DNA from 4 places in the Streptomyces sp. DSM 42067 genome. Region 1 is predicted to be linked to each of the others. Evidence: riboswitches for the same ligand, from Rfam matches in the RefSeq annotation. Region 1 holds a riboswitch; each other region holds the start of a gene.
What was found. A riboswitch is a leader RNA that binds a small molecule or an ion and turns the genes downstream of it on or off. The one in region 1 is predicted to bind cyclic di-AMP.
Positions count from the first base shown of each region.

Region 1 (3,977 bases):
GGGTTACGCGTCGTCGGTAGCCGGGCGCGCACGGCCGGACCCTCACCGGCTCGGACGGCACCTACTACCGCAGGGCCCCGGCCGCCATAGTCGACCTGAAGGCCGCCGTCCGGTACTGCGAGCCAACAAGGGCCGTATCCCCGGCCGTCCTACTCGTCCCACGCCTGGATCAGCGTCTGATCGACGATCTTGCCGTCTCGTAGCGACATCATGGAGCTGGCCAGCACCTTGACGCCGTCCGGGTACTCGCAGGACTCGGTGAAGGCGACGTGGTCGCCCTGGACCACGCACTGTTCCAGCTTGTGGGTCATCTCGCGGCCGTAGATGTCGTTCAGCATCTCGCTGATCTGGTTGCGGCCGTGCTTGATCAGTGGGTGGCTGGGCTGCGTGTTGCGGTCGACGACGCGGACTTCCGCATCGTCCGCGTAGAGCGACAGGAGCGTGTCCGCGTTGTGGCCTTCGATGCCCTGGCGCAGGATTTCGGTGTCGAAGGCGGGGCTCGCCGAGGTGCCCATGGTGACCTCCTTCTGACCCTTCTGACCCTTCTGACCCCTCCTTCGAGGCTCCTCCGCGGGATGGGCCACGGCAACCGGTGCCGGTGCCACAACCGCTCGCCCGGCCTTCGCGTGGCCATATCCGCCCGCCCGGCCGCCGCGGGGCCTTCGCCCGGCCTCCGCGGGGCCGCCGGCCGAGGGCAGGGGAAGGCCGGCGGCCCCTCCCGCACAACCGGTGCGCGGCCCGGTGCACGACCGGTGCGCCTGCGTTGTGCGGGTCCGCCGTCAGTGGACCGCCGCCGTTTGCGCGCCGGGAGCGTGCGAGTGGAACCGGCGTGAGTGCGCGGTTCACACGGGGCGCGAACCGGGCTGGTCAAAGGTGTCCCGCGCATGGCGTACACTTGTACTTACCGACGCGGGGTGGAGCAGCTCGGTAGCTCGCTGGGCTCATAACCCAGAGGTCGCAGGTTCAAATCCTGTCCCCGCTACTGAAGCCCGAGGGGCCGGAACCAGATGTGGTTCCGGCCCCTCGGCGTGTTGCAGGCGCATTGAGCCGCGGTGCTCACTCCGGCGGCCCACCACAGGTCGCCACCCGTGCCGCGGCGGGAATGCCGTGAGTGGGACGCGGCGACGGGCGCGGACGTGGACGCGGCAGGAGACGAGCGGTGCGGAAGCGAGGAGGGCGCGACGCAGGGGAGCACGGCGGCGAGCCCGACCGGGAACGTGGCTGGGCAGACGGCTGGGACGCCGGAGAGGGCGTAGGGGCGGGGCGGGACGACGAGCGGCGGGCGTTTGCGATCGTCCGGACCTTCGTGCGGTTCCTGCCCGCGTTGCTCATCGTCGCCGGGACCCTCTACGACGTCCTCATGCCGTCGGCCTTCACGGGGGCGCCCCTCTTGACCGCAGCCCCGCTGGTCGCCGCCGCTCTCTACTCGCTCCGCGGCACGGTGGTGGCGGGGAGCGCCTCGCTCGTCGCCGTGCTCGCCGTGCGCCTGCACCCCGGCGCTTCTTCGAGGGTCCGCACGCCATGCTGGCCTCCCTCGCGGCGGAGGTGCGCCGGCACAGCGGTGGCGGGATGGGGGACGACATGGTGCTGCTGGCGGTACGGCGCCCGTGAGCATCGCGGTGTCGGTGAGCATCGCGGTGTCGGTGAGCGGTGCGGCGTCCGTGAGCGGTACGGCGTCTGGGAGCGGGCCGACCACATCACCTTCCGTGACCGAACGACCCCCCTCCGCATAACAACTGACACACCGTCAAGTAAGTGCCCGATGCGGCCGGGCGGTCAACTCGCCCGATTCCGCCCGGTCCCGCCCTGTTAAGTCCAGACCAAAGCGTTAACGATCAGCCGGAACGGCTTGGAATTCAGTACCCCCGTCTATTAACGTTCGATAACGCAGCGCGGTCGTCCCAGCCGTCACAAGAGGCGGCTCCGTGCGCACGCGCCGAATCCCGTAAGGGAACCGGGGAACCACCAACTTGGGGTGAATCGGGCGCCTTTACCGCAAAAGGCGTTCGTAGGAGACCTTCCTGCTCCGAACCCGTCAGCTAACCCGGTAGGCGAGAAGGAAGGAAAGGAGCGCGCCCCAGTGGCGTCCAACCCGCCTGCCCCGCAACCCCCGTTCGCGCCGTACGACCCTGACGGCGCCGGCTTCGACACCGGAACCGGCACGGGCTTCGACACAGCAACCAGCACCGGATTCGACAGAGGAACCGGCAGCGGCTTCGACACGGGCACCGGCTTCGGCCCCGGCTTCCGCCAGGGCGAGGGGCCCTGGGAGGAATGGAACCCCACTGAGGAGTCCGTCCGGCCCGTCCGCGGTCGGCACCGTGTCATCAAGCAGCGCGGCGGAGGCCTCGCGCGCAGCTCCACGGTTCTCGGTGTGGGAGTCATCGCCGCCGTCGGCGCGGGCGGCATCGCCACCGCGCAGGGCGGCAAGCCGCCGGTGCAGATATCGATGCCCGACCTGTCGTCGGTCACCGAGTCCCTGCCCGGCGTGAGTTCCCTGGTGTCCGACTCGTCGGACTCCGGCACCAACGCCGTCGCGCCCCTCACCGGAGCCGGCGTCACCGCCACCGACGCGGAGCAGGGCACCACGGACGCCGGTGAGGCACTGCGCGCCCGCATCATGCAGCAGGCCGAGCAGCAGCAGGACCAGGCGGAGAGCGCGGCCGCGAAGGCCGCCGAGGAGGCCGCCGCCAAGCAGGCCGCCGAAGAAGCGGCCAAGGAGCGGGAAGCGGCCGAGGCCAAGGCCGCCGCCGAGAAGAAGGCGGCGGAGGAGGAGGCCAGGCGCAAGGCCGAGGCGGAGCGCCTCGCCAAGCTCGCCGCGAGCTACGCCCTCCCCACGTCCTCGTACACTCTGACCTCGCAGTTCGGCGACGCGGGTTCGCTGTGGTCCTCCGGCTACCACACCGGCGTTGACTTCGCGGCCCCCACGGGGACGCCGCTCAAGGCCGTCCACACCGGCACGGTGAAGGAGGCCGGCTGGTCCGGCTCGTACGGCTACCGCACGGTGCTGGAGCTCGAGGACGGCACGGAGATCTGGTACTGCCACCAGTCCTCGATCAGCGTGAGCGTCGGCCAGAAGGTCACCACGGGCGACGTCATCGGCCGCGTGGGCGCCACCGGCAACGTCACCGGCGCGCATCTGCACCTCGAGATCCACCCGGGCGGAGGCGACGGGGTCGACCCGCTCGCCTGGCTGCGCAGCAAGGGCCTGACCCCCTGACGGGAATGGGCCTGAATCCCTGACGGGAATGGGCCTGAATCCCTGACGGGAACGGGCCCAACTCCCAACGGACCTGATAAGGCGCGTCAGGAACGGTAGGGGTTGTACGCGGGATATGGCGCGATGCCGCCGTACGGAACCTGTCCGTACGGCGGCATCGCGCCGTACGGGACCTGCCCCTGCGGATGCCCGTACGGGAGAACGTACGGCGGGACCACCTCCGGCGCCGTCGCCGCGGCCGCGTGGGCCAGCGCGGGCCGTGCCACGTCCTTGCGCCGCCACAGCTCGTGCAGCAGCTCCCGTTCCCGTACGACGAAATCGGATCCCGCGCGGCCACGGCGCCCCCGGTGACGCAGGAACGCCAGAGACGTCGCATACGCCTCGTACTCCGCGACCGCCCGCGCCGCGGGCTTGCCCAGATGGCGATCCGCGTACTCGCGGGCGAGGCGGCGTGCGCGCATCGAGCCCAGGACGAGCGGCTCGGGCGGCGTCAGCCAGCCGGCGGCCGCGTACGCGGGCAGCTCACGGCGGATGGTGCCCAGCTCACGCTGCCTCGTCCAGATCACCAGCCAGGTGAGCAGCCCGAACGCGGGCACCATGAACGCGGCGTAGACGGCGAAGAACCCGTACGGGCCGAAGCTCGACGAGCCGTTCCAGGCGGCGTGCATGCCCATCGCGAGGAGCAGGCCCGCGATCGGCAGGAGGACCCGGCGTACGCGGTGGCGCTCGGCGGACAGTGCCGCGATGCCGAAGCCGA
Region 1 covers NZ_CM147706.1:4,554,793-4,558,769, reverse strand. The annotation lists partial or broken gene ACSMXV_RS20915 (subtype B tannase) at 21-157, shown strand; gene ACSMXV_RS20910 (nuclear transport factor 2 family protein) at 150-515, opposite strand; tRNA gene ACSMXV_RS20905 (tRNA-Met) at 909-982, shown strand; cyclic di-AMP (ydaO/yuaA leader) riboswitch at 1,925-2,069, shown strand; gene ACSMXV_RS20900 (M23 family metallopeptidase) at 2,081-3,220, shown strand; gene ACSMXV_RS20895 (PrsW family intramembrane metalloprotease) at 3,307-3,977, opposite strand, start outside.

Region 2 (3,977 bases), 2.3 Mb from region 1:
CCCGGTCATCGAGGCAGCCGTCGACGAGGAGCTGGCCCGGTTCGCCCAGGAGGGCCCCACGCCGGAGGAGATGGAGCGCGCCCAGGCACAGTTGGAGCGCGAGTGGCTGGACCGGCTCGGCACGGTCGCGGGCCGCGCCGACGAACTCTGCCGGTACGCCGTTCTGTTCGGTGACCCTCAGCTCGCCCTGACCGCCGTCAAGCGCGTCCTGAAGGTCACCCCGGAGGAGGTCCGAGACGTCGCCAGGGCCCGCCTGCGGCCCGACAACCGCGCGGTGCTCGTCTACGAACCTCTCGCGCATCCTGAAACCGCGGACGAGACCGCCGAGGACACCGACGAGACCGCAGACGAGGAGGCGGCGAAGTGACCGAGGCCGCGACCATGGAATTCCACCCGCAGCCGCAGGCCGGGCCCGCCAGGCCCTGGGCCTTCCCGGCGCCCGACCGCACCACCCTCGACAACGGCCTCACGGTGCTGCGCTGCCATCGCCCCGGCCAGCACGTCGTCGCTGTCGAGATCCTCCTCGACAGCCCGCTGGACGCCGAGCCCGCCGGCCTGGACGGCGTCGCCACGATCATGGCCCGTGCCTTCTCCGAGGGCACCGACAAGCACTCCGCCGAGGAGTTCGCTGCCGAGCTGGAGCGCTGCGGCGCCACGCTCGACTCGCACGCCGACCACCCTGGCGTACGGCTCTCGCTCGAAGTCCCCGTCTCCCGGCTGCCGAAGGCCCTCGGCCTGCTCGCCGACGCGCTCAGGGCGCCCGCGTTCGCGGACAGCGAGGTCGAGCGGCTGGTGCGCAACCGGCTCGACGAGATCCCGCACGAGACCGCCAACCCGGCCCGCCGCGCGGCCAAGGAGCTCTCCAAGGGGCTGTTCCCGGCGGAATCGCGCATGTCCCGCCCCCGCCAGGGTACGGAGGAGACGGTCGCGGGCATCGACTCGGCGGCCGTGCGTGCCTTCTACGAGAAGCACGTACGCCCCGCCACGGCCACCGCCGTCGTGGTGGGCGACCTCTCCGGCACCGACCTGGACGCACTCCTCGCGGACTCCCTCGGCACCTGGACCGGCTCGTCCGCCGAGCCCCGCCCCGTGCCGCCGGTGACCGCCGACGACACCGGGCGCGTCGTCATCGTGGACCGCCCCGGCGCGGTCCAGACGCAGCTGCTCATCGGCCGTATCGGCCCGGACCGGCACGACCGCGTCTGGCCGGCCCAGGTGCTCGGCACCTACTGCCTGGGCGGCACGCTCACCTCTCGCCTGGACCGCGTCCTGCGCGAGGAGAAGGGATACACCTACGGCGTAAGGGCGTTCGGGCAGGTTCTGCGCTCCGCGCCGGACGGCAGCGGCGCCGCGATGCTCGCCATCAGCGGCTCGGTCGACACCCCGAACACGGGCCCTGCGCTGGACGACCTGTGGAAGGTGCTGCGTACGCTCGCCGCCGAAGGTCTCACGGACGCCGAGCGCGACGCCGCCGTGCACAACCTCGTCGGCGTCGCCCCGCTCAAGTACGAGACCGCGGCAGTCGTTGCGGGCACGCTGGCCGACCAGGTCGAGCAGCACCTCCCTGACGACTTCCAGGCGCAGCTGTACCAGCAGCTCGCCGCGACCGGCACCGTCGAGGCCACGGCGGCGGTTGTCAGCGCCTTCCCGGTGGACCGCCTGGTGACCGTTCTCGTGGGTGACGCCTCCCAGATCGAGGAGCCGGTCAGGGCGCTCGGAATCGGTGAAGTGACGGTTGTCACGGGCTAAGCGGCCCCGTCCGCGCGGCGCGGACGGGGCCGCTTAGCCCGCACAGGCCCCGCACAGCCCGCACAGGGCCCCACACGGACCTGCACAGGGCCCCACACGGACCCGAAGAGACCCCGGTGGCTGCAGAGCCACCGGGGTTCTCGTTTGTCCGAAATGTAGCGGAGGTTGCCTGTCTGCCCTGTGGGATGCACTACAAATCCCATGCTGCGTTTGTTGATTGAAAGATGTCCCGTTTAGCGTCGGTCCGGCTGTTCGTCAGGCAGTGCGCCGCGCCGCGGCACCGGACAGTCATCGCCGAGTCCCCGGACGGCGTGAGCCAGGGGAGCCGGGGACCCACCCTCCCGTCGACTTCGACGCAGGAGGAGCCCAAGTCCCTGGGGTGAATCGGGGGCCCTTGAGTCGTATCGAGGGAGCCCGTAGGAGACCTTCCTGCTCCGAACCCGTCAGCTAACCCGGTAGGCGAGAAGGAAGGAAAGGACCAGCCACTACATGGCGTTCACACGCGCCACCGGGAAGCATCGTCGTCCGAGCCTGCCCCAGCGCCTCAAGGGCCTGGGAGGTACCCCCATCACCCGCAGGACCGCAAGCGCGGCACGTGTCGCGGCACTCACCACCACCGGCGTCATCGCCGGCTTCGCCACCCCGGCCCAGGCTGCCGATGCCTCCGTCGAGCAGACCGGGCTGATCCAGGCCGTCACCCTCGGCGAGTCCGTCGCTGACAAGATCGACGCTCAGGCCGTCGCACAGCAGCAGGCCGCCGAGGAGGCCGCCGCCAAGAAGAAGGCCGCCGAGGAGAAGCGCAAGGCCGAGGCGAAGGCCAAGAAGGAGCGCGAGGCCAAGGAGCGTGCGGCCAAGGAGCGCGCCGCCCGCGAGGCCGAGCGCAAGCGCCTCAACTCCTACGTCAGCCCGATCGCCGGCTCCTATGTCTCCACCGGCTACAAGGCGGGCGGGTCGCTGTGGTCGTCCGGCAGCCACACCGGCGTCGACTTCCACGCAGCGTCCGGTACGGCGGTCCGCGCTGTCGGCTCCGGCACCGTCGTCACCGCAGGCTGGGGCGGTTCGTATGGGTACGAGGTCGTCATCAAGATGAACGACGGCACGTACACCCAGTACGGTCACCTGTCGTCCATCGCCGTCTCCGTCGGCCAGACGGTCACGCCGGGCCAGCGGATAGCCCTCTCCGGCGCAACCGGCAACGTGACCGGAGCGCACCTGCACTTCGAGGTCCGGACCACCGAGGAGTACGGCTCGGACATCGACCCGCTCACCTATCTGCGCTCGCACGGCGTGAAGGTCTGACGCGAGAGCGGACGCGCGTGAAGCACTGACCGGAGAACGGACCGGGCAGAACGCCCCGCTTCATGGAAGCCCCGGCTCATCGAGCCGGGGCTTTCGTCGTTTCCGAGCGCCGATTTGTCCAAAAAATATCCATGGATTCCAGCCCGCCGTCGGAAATTCCCGCCCGCTGCAATAGAGTCAGTCAACAGGCGTCAATCGACCGCGTTTCGCGGGGATTAAGGCGGAGGTCCGGTCATGCACATTCCCGCGCACTCGGTATGCACGGCCATCCGGGATGACATCGTCGCGGGTGTCTACGAGCGCGGCAGCCGTCTCACCGAGGAACTGCTCGCGCGCCGGTACGGGGTGTCCCGTGTCCCGGTGCGCGAGGCCCTGCGCACGCTGGAGGCGGAAGGATTCGTCGTCACCCGCAGGCATGCGGGCGCCTGTGTCGCCGAGCCCACCGAGCAGGAGGCCGCCGACGTGCTGGAGATCCGTACGCTGCTCGAGCCGCTCGGCGCTGCGCGCGCGGCACAGCGTCGTACCGAGGCGCATCTGAAGGTGCTGCGTGGCCTGGTCCGACTGGGCCAGGAGCGCGCCAGGCGGGGCCACAGCGAAGATCTGCGGTCGCTGGGCGGCTGGTTCCACGAGACGCTCGCGCAGGCCTCGGGCAGCCCGGGGCTGACGTCGCTGCTCACTCAGCTCCGGCACAAGATCGCCTGGATGTACACAGTCGAGACCCCCGCCCATCCCGTGGAGGCGTGGGCCGAGCACGGCGCGATCGTCGACGCCGTGGCCCGCGGTGACGCCGAACGGGCGCGGTCGCTGACCACCCTGCACACAGAACGGTTCAGCGCCGCCCACCGGCTCCGTTTTCCGGATCGCGGAGACCGTGTGAGGGGTTCGCAACACGCCGTAAACACTGTGAGCCCGCGGCATTAACAGAGGCG
Region 2 covers NZ_CM147706.1:6,853,322-6,857,298, forward strand. The annotation lists gene ACSMXV_RS31020 (M16 family metallopeptidase) at 1-367, shown strand, start outside; gene ACSMXV_RS31025 (M16 family metallopeptidase) at 364-1,749, shown strand; cyclic di-AMP (ydaO/yuaA leader) riboswitch at 2,032-2,225, shown strand; gene ACSMXV_RS31030 (M23 family metallopeptidase) at 2,239-3,048, shown strand; gene ACSMXV_RS31035 (GntR family transcriptional regulator) at 3,283-3,969, shown strand.
Region 2: another riboswitch for cyclic di-AMP. It lies ahead of ACSMXV_RS31030 (M23 family metallopeptidase); the one in region 1 lies ahead of ACSMXV_RS20900 (M23 family metallopeptidase).

Region 3 (3,977 bases), 3.5 Mb from region 1:
CCCGTGCGCGCATGACGAAGTGGGTCGACGAGGCTCTCGCCCGGGAACTGGGCCTTGAGCGGAAGGCGTTGATGGCTACGGCACGGTGACCCGCCGGGCGGGCCCCACGGTTCCGGACGCACCCCGGCGCCGGACGCGCCCCGGCTCCGGGCCGGAGGCCCGTGACGGGGCTCAGGCCGTACGTGACGAACCCACCGTCGTGGGGTTGTGCCCACCATTGTGCCCACCCGTTCCCCAGCGGAACGACTGCCCACAACGCTCACCGCACCCCCGGTCCCCAAGACCCCCGAGATGCCCCTACAGAGGCAGCAGATCCGGTCTCTTCGCCTCGACGTGGTCCCCGGAGGACTCGCCGCGCAGCCGCCGTCCGATCCACGGCACGAGGTACTCGCGGGCCCAGTGGATCGTGTCGCGGCGCACATCGAGGGAGCCGCGCGGCGGTTCCGGGGGCCAGGGCTGGTCCGGGTCGGCGGGCACCTCGAGTCCGAGCACCTGTGCGGCGCGCAGGGCGACACGGGTGTGGCCCTCGGGCGACAGGTGCAGCCGGTCGGGGTCCCAAGCCCTGCGGTCCTGGATGGTCTTGAGCGACCACAGGTCGAGGACGGGGAACCCGTACCGGTCGGCGATGGCCCGCAAGTGCAGGTTGTACGTGGCGATCTTGCCGCGCAGGTGCTTCAGCACGGGTACGCCGCGAGTGTCGAAGCCCGTGGCGATCAGGACGCTGCCCGCGGCCGACGCGAGGTCGGCGACGGCCCGCTCGAAGCGTTCCGCGACGTCGTCGGGGTCGGTGCCGGGCCGGATGATGTCGTTGCCGCCTGCGCAGAACGTCACGAGGTCGGGGGCGAGTTCCTTGGCCCGCGGGACCTGTTCCGCGACGATCTGGTCGAGGAGCCTGCCGCGTACGGCGAGATTGGCGTAGCGGAAGGTGTGCTCCGGGACCCGGTCGTCGAGGAGGACGGCGAGCCGGTCGGCCCAGCCGACGAAGTGCCCGCCGGGACCGGGGTCTCCGACACCTTCCGTGAAGCTGTCGCCGACCGCTGCGTAGGACCTGATCACGTCACTGGTGAGGAATGTCGACTCTGCTGCCACGTCGGCATATCTTTCACCTCGCTAAGTGACCTACGCCACCGTAGGCAGGGGTTGACGGCGGGTGAGATATGCCACTCGTCAAGATTCGCCCAAGCCAGGAATAGAGCCCAGCCGTTCATAGAGGCAGGGTCGCCGCGGCTCACGGACGAGACGACGTGCGCCCGGCCAGGACACACCATGGGGCGGTGCGGGGCCTGACCGGGCCTCGTCGATCGGTGTCGGTCTGTCGCAACCGAGGTGGCGTCAGATGGAGACGCCGTGCTGGCGCAGGTACGCCAGCGGGTCGACGTCGGAGCCGTAGTCCGGCGTGGTGCGGATCTCGAAGTGCAGGTGCGGGCCCGTGCTGTTGCCCGTGGAGCCGGAGAGCCCGATCTGCTGTCCCGCGGTCACGGTCTGGCCGGCCGAGACGGAGAGGGCGGACAGGTGGGCGTACTGCGCGTACAGACCGTCGCTCAGCTGGATGACGACCTGGTTGCCATACGAACCGGCCCAGCCGGCGGAGACGACAGTGCCTGCGCCGACGGCCTTGAGGCTGGTGCCGGTCGGGGCCACGAAGTCCACACCGGTGTGGTAGCCGCTCGACCACATGCTGCCCGACTGGCGGTAGGGCGTGCTCATGGTGGCGCCGGGGATCGGCGCGGTGAAGGCGGAGGTGGTCGTGGCTGCCGTGTCCGCGGGCGCCGTGTTGGTGGCCGTGGTGGTCGCCGTGGGAGCAGTGGAGGTCGTGGACGCCTTTTCGGCAGGCGCCTTGGAGGCGGCAGCGGCCGGGGCCTTGGACGCGGAAGCGGAGGCCGAGTCGTCGGAGGCGGCGGCCTTGCCGTCGACGACGAGCTTGAGGCCCGCGCGGATCTTTGTGGGGTCGGCGCCGATGGCCTTGCGGTTGTCCTTGTAGAGCTTCTTCCAGCCGCCGGCGACCTTCTGCTCCCTGGCGATGCCGGCGAGGCAGTCGCCCGACTTCACCGTATACGTCTTCTTCGCGGCCGACTTGGCGGCGGCGGCCGCGACGGCGGCCTTTCCGGAAACGGACTGGACCGCGGACTGCGGGGCGGTCTGTGCGGGAGCGGCAAACGCGCCCGTGGCGCCGATGAGCGGCAGTGCGAGTGCGGCACTCCCCGCGCTGAAGGCGGCTATGGAGCGGGTGAAGCGCAGGGACTTGGAACGGCGGTTCTTACCGGTCGCGGGCATGGCGAATTCCTCTCCGGCGCCTGCGAGGTGAGCTGTCGGGTTCGGACTGGAGATGTCCGGCCGCGTTTTGGCGCGACTTCACCCCAAGCTGGTCCGGATACCCGGAACCGGCGTTCTACCTGTGGGATCCCCCGCTCCTGCCATACACGTTGTGTGAGTGGGGATTCCGGGCGATGGCAGGATTCGGCGTCCGCCCGGATCGACCGTGACCGTAAGCGAGTCGGAATGGCGGACACAAGCGTGGTTATTCCAGCGGGATTCCGGTTCTTGATCCTTCCCCGGAAATTCCGGTCACTGTCCGTGGATTAACGATCTCCGCATTCCGGCCAACCCCCCGGAAATTCAGGGGCGGTCACGAAAGGGAGATCGCCACCCACCGTCACCAATATGATCCTGCTCACGGCATGCCACTCATGACGCCTTATTGCAGGGCGAGTTAGAGCCAATGACCCAAAGAGGACTAAATCGGTCAGATGCGACGCAGACGGATAACTGCCGCATCCAGGTCGCCATGCAGCCCGGTCCGCAGACCGTGGTGCAGCAGCACCGCACCCCGATGCACCGCGCCGGTCTCGAGGCACTCGTACGACCCGGCGGGATCGAGCCCTCGCAGCCTGACCGCCGGGGGCGCCTCGCCGTAGTGCTGGGCCCCCAACCACGCCAGGACTACGGCCTCGTCCCCGAGGACGTACTGCACCGCGCTCAGCCCGCCCTCCGGCGCCCTCAGCCGGTAGAGGTCGCCGCGCTGCACGACGGGGCGGATCTCCTTGTAGAGATCCACCCACCGACGGGCCTCGGCGAGCTCCTCGTCGCTCCACTCGGTGAGGTCGCCGCCGACCCCGAGCACCCCGGCCATGGCACTGACGAAGCGGAAGCGCAACGAGCTCACACGGTCATTGAGCTGGACGTTCGGGCTGTCGGTGACCCAGGCCGCCATGACCCGCGCGGGGTGCACCTGAGTGAAGCCGTACTGGATGGCGAGCCGGTCCAGCGGGTCGGTGTTGTCGGAGGTCCACACCTGGTCCGTGCGCGCCATGATGCCGAGATCGACCCGGCCGCCACCGCCCGAGCAGGACTCGAACGCCACTCCCGGGTGCGCGGCCCGCAGCCGGTCCAACAACCCATAGAGCGCATGCACATGCGCGTTCCACAGCCTCTGCGGATACGGTTCCCCCGGCCACCCGGCATCCGTGAAGCAGCGATTGAAGTCCCACTTCACATAGTCGATCGGCGCGCTGCTCAGCAGGGTGTCCAGCTGCTCCCACAGATACTGCTGGACGTCCTCGCGGGCGAGGTTCAGGACCAGCTGGTTGCGGAACTCCGTCCGCGTACGGCCGGGGAAGTGCTGCACCCAGTCGGGGTGGGCGCGATACAGATCACTGTCGGCGTTGACCATCTCCGGCTCGACCCAGATGCCGAACTGCATGCCCAGGGCGTGCACGTCGTCGGCGAGCGGCTTCAGCCCGTGCGGGAAGCGGTCCGGGTTGGGCGTCCAGTCGCCCAGACCGGCCCGGTCGCTGGTCCGTGCGCCGAACCAGCCGTCGTCTACGACGAACAGCTCGACGCCCATGTCGGCGGCGCGCTGGGCGAGCGCCCGCTGCTGGTCCTCGGAGATGCCGAAATTGGTGGCCTCCCAGGAGTTGTAGAGCACGGGCCGGTCCTGATCGGCATCGGGAATAACGCACTTGCGCTGATATGCGTGC
Region 3 covers NZ_CM147706.1:8,021,692-8,025,668, reverse strand. The annotation lists gene ACSMXV_RS35920 (TetR/AcrR family transcriptional regulator) at 1-89, shown strand, start outside; gene ACSMXV_RS35915 (SGNH/GDSL hydrolase family protein) at 298-1,089, opposite strand; gene ACSMXV_RS35910 (M23 family metallopeptidase) at 1,333-2,274, opposite strand; cyclic di-AMP (ydaO/yuaA leader) riboswitch at 2,277-2,457, opposite strand; gene ACSMXV_RS35905 (alpha-galactosidase) at 2,744-3,977, opposite strand, start outside.
Region 3: another riboswitch for cyclic di-AMP. It lies ahead of ACSMXV_RS35910 (M23 family metallopeptidase); the one in region 1 lies ahead of ACSMXV_RS20900 (M23 family metallopeptidase).

Region 4 (3,977 bases), 570 kb from region 1:
GGGCACCGGTCTTGATCTGGCCGCAGTTGGTGGCGACGGCCAGGTCGGCGATGGTGACGTCCTCGGTCTCGCCGGAGCGGTGCGACATCATGCACTTGAAGCCGCTGCGCTGGGCCAGCTCGACGGCGTCGAGGGTCTCGGTCAGCGAACCGATCTGGTTGACCTTGACCAGCAGGGCGTTGGCGGCGCCCTCCTCGATGCCGCGGGAGAGGCGCTCGGGGTTGGTGACGAAGAGGTCGTCGCCGACCAGCTGGACCTTGTCGCCGAGCTTGTCGGTGATGACCTTCCAGCCGGCCCAGTCGTCCTCGAACAGCGGGTCCTCGATGGAGACGAGCGGGTACGCGGAGACGAGCTCCTCGTAGTACTCGGTCATCTCGGCGGCGGAGCGCTCCTTGCCCTCGAAGAGGTACTTGCCGTCCTTGTAGAACTCGGAGGCGGCGACGTCGAGCGCGAGGGCGATCTGCTCGCCGGGGGCGTAACCGGCTTCCTTGATGGCCTCGAGGATGAGGTCGAGGGCCTCGCGGTTGGAGCCGAGGTTCGGGGCGAAGCCGCCCTCGTCGCCGAGGCCGGTGGCCAGGCCCTTGGACTTCAGCACCTTCTTGAGGGTGTGGTAGACCTCGGTGCCCCAGCGCAGGGCCTCGGAGAAGGACTCCGCGCCGATCGGGGCGATCATGAACTCCTGGATGTCCACGTTGGAGTCGGCGTGCGAGCCGCCGTTCAGGATGTTCATCATCGGCACCGGCAGCAGGTGCGCGTTGGGACCGCCCAGGTAGCGGAAGAGCGGGAGGTCGGAGGCCTCGGAGGCGGCGTGGGCGACGGCGAGCGAGACGCCGAGGATGGCGTTGGCGCCGAGCGAGGACTTGTCCGGGGTGGCGTCCAGGTCGAACATCGCCTGGTCGATCAGGCGCTGCTCGGTGGCGTCGTACCCAACGAGCTCCGGGCCGATCTGCTCGATGACGGCGAGGACGGCCTTCTCGACGCCCTTGCCGCCGTAGCGGTTGGCGTCTCCGTCACGGAGCTCGAGGGCCTCGAACGCACCGGTGGAAGCACCGGACGGTACGGCGGCACGACCGGTGCTGCCGTCGTCGAGGCCGACCTCGACCTCGACCGTGGGGTTGCCTCGGGAGTCCAGGATTTCCCGGGCTACGACGACGTCGATGGACGGCACGAGCATCTCCTTCTGGGATGTGACGCTGGAAGTGCGGGGCTGTGTTTCTTTAGGCCTTGCGACAAGAGCCTATCCGGCTCCGGGGCGACGGCCAGCCGACCGACCGGCCCCTGGACAAAACTGAGAGCAAATTGTTTCTGAACGAAACAAAGTTCCTCGCTCCTGCCGGTACGGGTACGGCCTCACCCCGGCGCGTACGGGGGAACACGCACCGGGGTGAGGGGTTCGGGGAAGCCTCAGGGTTCGGGGAAGCCTCAGCCGAGGTGGAGCTGCTGACCCGGGTAGAGCTGGTTGCAGTCCGCGACGACGTCCTTGTTCAGCTCGTACAGCTTCTTCCAGCCGCCCTTGACCTTGTGGTCCTTGGCGATCGTGCCGAGGGTGTCGCCGTTCTCGACCTGGTACTCGCCGTCGCCCTTCTTGACCGTCTCGCCGGTCGGGGTCTCGACGGTCGCAGTGCTCTCCTCGGAGCCGGGGGCGGCCTGCTCCTCCGTGCTCGGCGCGGTCTCCGTGGTGGTGCTGGGCGCGCTCTCGGCGGTGGTGCCGGGGGTGGTCGTGCTAGGCGTGGCCGTGCTCTCGGTGGTGGTGCTGGGAGTGGTCGTGCTCGGCGTGGGCGCGCTCTGCGTGGGCGCGCTCTCGTTCGACTCGCTCTGCTGAGTCGCGTCGCCCTGCTGAGTGGGGTCGCCCTGCTGGGTCGCATCGCCCTGCTGGGTCGCGTCGCTCGGCTGGGTCGTGGCGGAGTCCGTGGTGCCCGCGCTCGAACCGCCCTCGTACGGGGTGTTGGAGAGACCCACGCCACAGCTCGGCCAGGCGCCCTTGCCCTGACCGGCCAGGACCTTCTCGGCGACGGCTATCTGCTGCTCCTTGGTGGCCTTGTCGGCCGTGGCGGCGTACTCCGTACCGCCGTACGCGGCCCAGGTGGAGGTCGAGAACTGCAGGCCGCCGTAGTAGCCGTTGCCGGTGTTGATGGACCAGTTGCCGCCCGACTCGCACTGGGCGACGGCGTCCCACTCGGCGGCGGTGGCGGCGGAGGCGGAGCCGGCCGTCATCAACGGGGCGGCGATGGCGACACCGGTGACACCGGCGAGCGCGGCGATACGAGAAGTCCGGCTGAGAACGGACGAGCGACGGTGGTTGCCCTTGCTGGAACGCAGCATGGAGTGATCCCCTCACCGACGCCTGCGAGGTGAGCTGTCGGGTTCGGGCCGAGTGAGTGCCCGGTCGCACGTGGTTGCGCACGACTTCACCCCAAGCCGGTTCCTGCAGTCGTCAGCCGACACCGTGTGCTCAGCTGCTCAACTGCCGTTGCCGGCGCAAACCTTGGGTCCCCCGCTCCTGCCTACGGCGCTGGACGCGACGACTGAACCCGTATGGCCGCTGGCAGGATTCGGCGTAACGACCGCGGGTGCCCGCTATGGCGAGCGGTCACGACCGTAAACATCCGCTTCGGCGGATATCAAAGACGATCAGGGCTTCTGAGACGCATCTCTCAGCCCCACCAAAACGGACAATTGGCCCTGAACTATAGCTATTTATCGATCGACTCGAGACCGAGATCCAGGGTCTGACCGGGGAGGATGAGGTCCGGGTCATCGCCCACGGTCTTCTTGTTCTCGTCATAGAGAGCGGTCCATCCGCCCTCGACGTCATGGGCGTCGGCGATCGCCCAGAGGTTGTCGCCCGTGCGCACGGTGTACGAGCCGTCGTCGCCGCGGTCCGTGTCGGAGCGTGAGGCGTGACGGCCGGAGGAGTCGGAGGAGCGGGTGTCCTCCAGGCCCTCCTGGGCGGTTTCGCCCCGATGGCGGCCGGTTCCCGTACCGGAGTCCGCGGAGTTGGAGGACTCAGCGGACTCGGAGGGCGAATCACCCTCATTCTGGGCAGACTCATCAGACTTGCCCGACTCGTCCGAATTACCCGATTCTGACTCGCCGGAGGCTTCCGACCCTTCGGCAGCCTTCGGGGAGTCGTCGGTCGGCTCGGCGGACTCCGCCTCGTCCGACGGGCCGGACGAGGCGTCGGACGAGGGGCTCGATGTGTCCTCCGACACACCCGGGTCGACGTCCGCCGCCGCCCCGCCCTGGGAGAGACCCACGAGCAATGCGCACGTCGGCCAGGCCTTGGGACCCTGGTCCGCGAGGATCTTCTCGGCGACGGCTATCTGCTGCGAACGGCTCGCCTCATCGGCGCTCGGGGCGTAGTCGAGGCCGCCGTAGTTCTCCCAGGTCTCCTGCGTGAGCTGTAGGCCGCCGTAGTGGCCGTCGCCCTCGTTCGCGCTCCACGCGCCACCGCTCTCGCACTCGGCGAGCCGGTCCCAGGTGGTGGCGTCCGCGGCGCCGGCGCTGGTGGCACCGAGCAACGGGATCGCGATGGCCGATCCGGTCACCCCCGCCGCGACGATGAGGGCCGGAGCCTGGCGGGGGCGACGGTGTCGGCCGTTCCCGGAGAGCATGCGGTTGCCTTTCGCGGTCGGGGACTTACCCGGCCGACGGAGCCAACCGGGCAAGACTGGGTCGACTGGGACAGTTGATACCCGAGTCGACCGTGAAAGTAGCGGGAGTCGAACGCTTGTCACAAGTCGATGCAGCGGAGATCACGTGAAAGTCACAAGGTTGACGGACCATCAGCTGCAGCTCGGAGTCTGTCCCGGCCGGGCCCGCCGCTGCTACGGCGTGAAGCGCACCGGCAGTGTCCGCAGCCCTCGCATGATGAGCCCGCCGCGCCATCTCAAATCGTCCGGAACCGCATCGAGTTGCAGGTCAGGAAGGCGCGTCAGCAGCGTGGCGATGGCTGTCTGCCCCTCCAGCCGGGCGAG
Region 4 covers NZ_CM147706.1:3,984,521-3,988,497, forward strand. The annotation lists gene eno (phosphopyruvate hydratase) at 1-1,174, opposite strand, end outside; gene ACSMXV_RS18300 (transglycosylase family protein) at 1,423-2,322, opposite strand; cyclic di-AMP (ydaO/yuaA leader) riboswitch at 2,327-2,522, opposite strand; gene ACSMXV_RS18305 (transglycosylase family protein) at 2,694-3,614, opposite strand; gene ACSMXV_RS18310 (cytochrome P450 family protein) at 3,828-3,977, opposite strand, start outside.
Region 4: another riboswitch for cyclic di-AMP. It lies ahead of ACSMXV_RS18300 (transglycosylase family protein); the one in region 1 lies ahead of ACSMXV_RS20900 (M23 family metallopeptidase).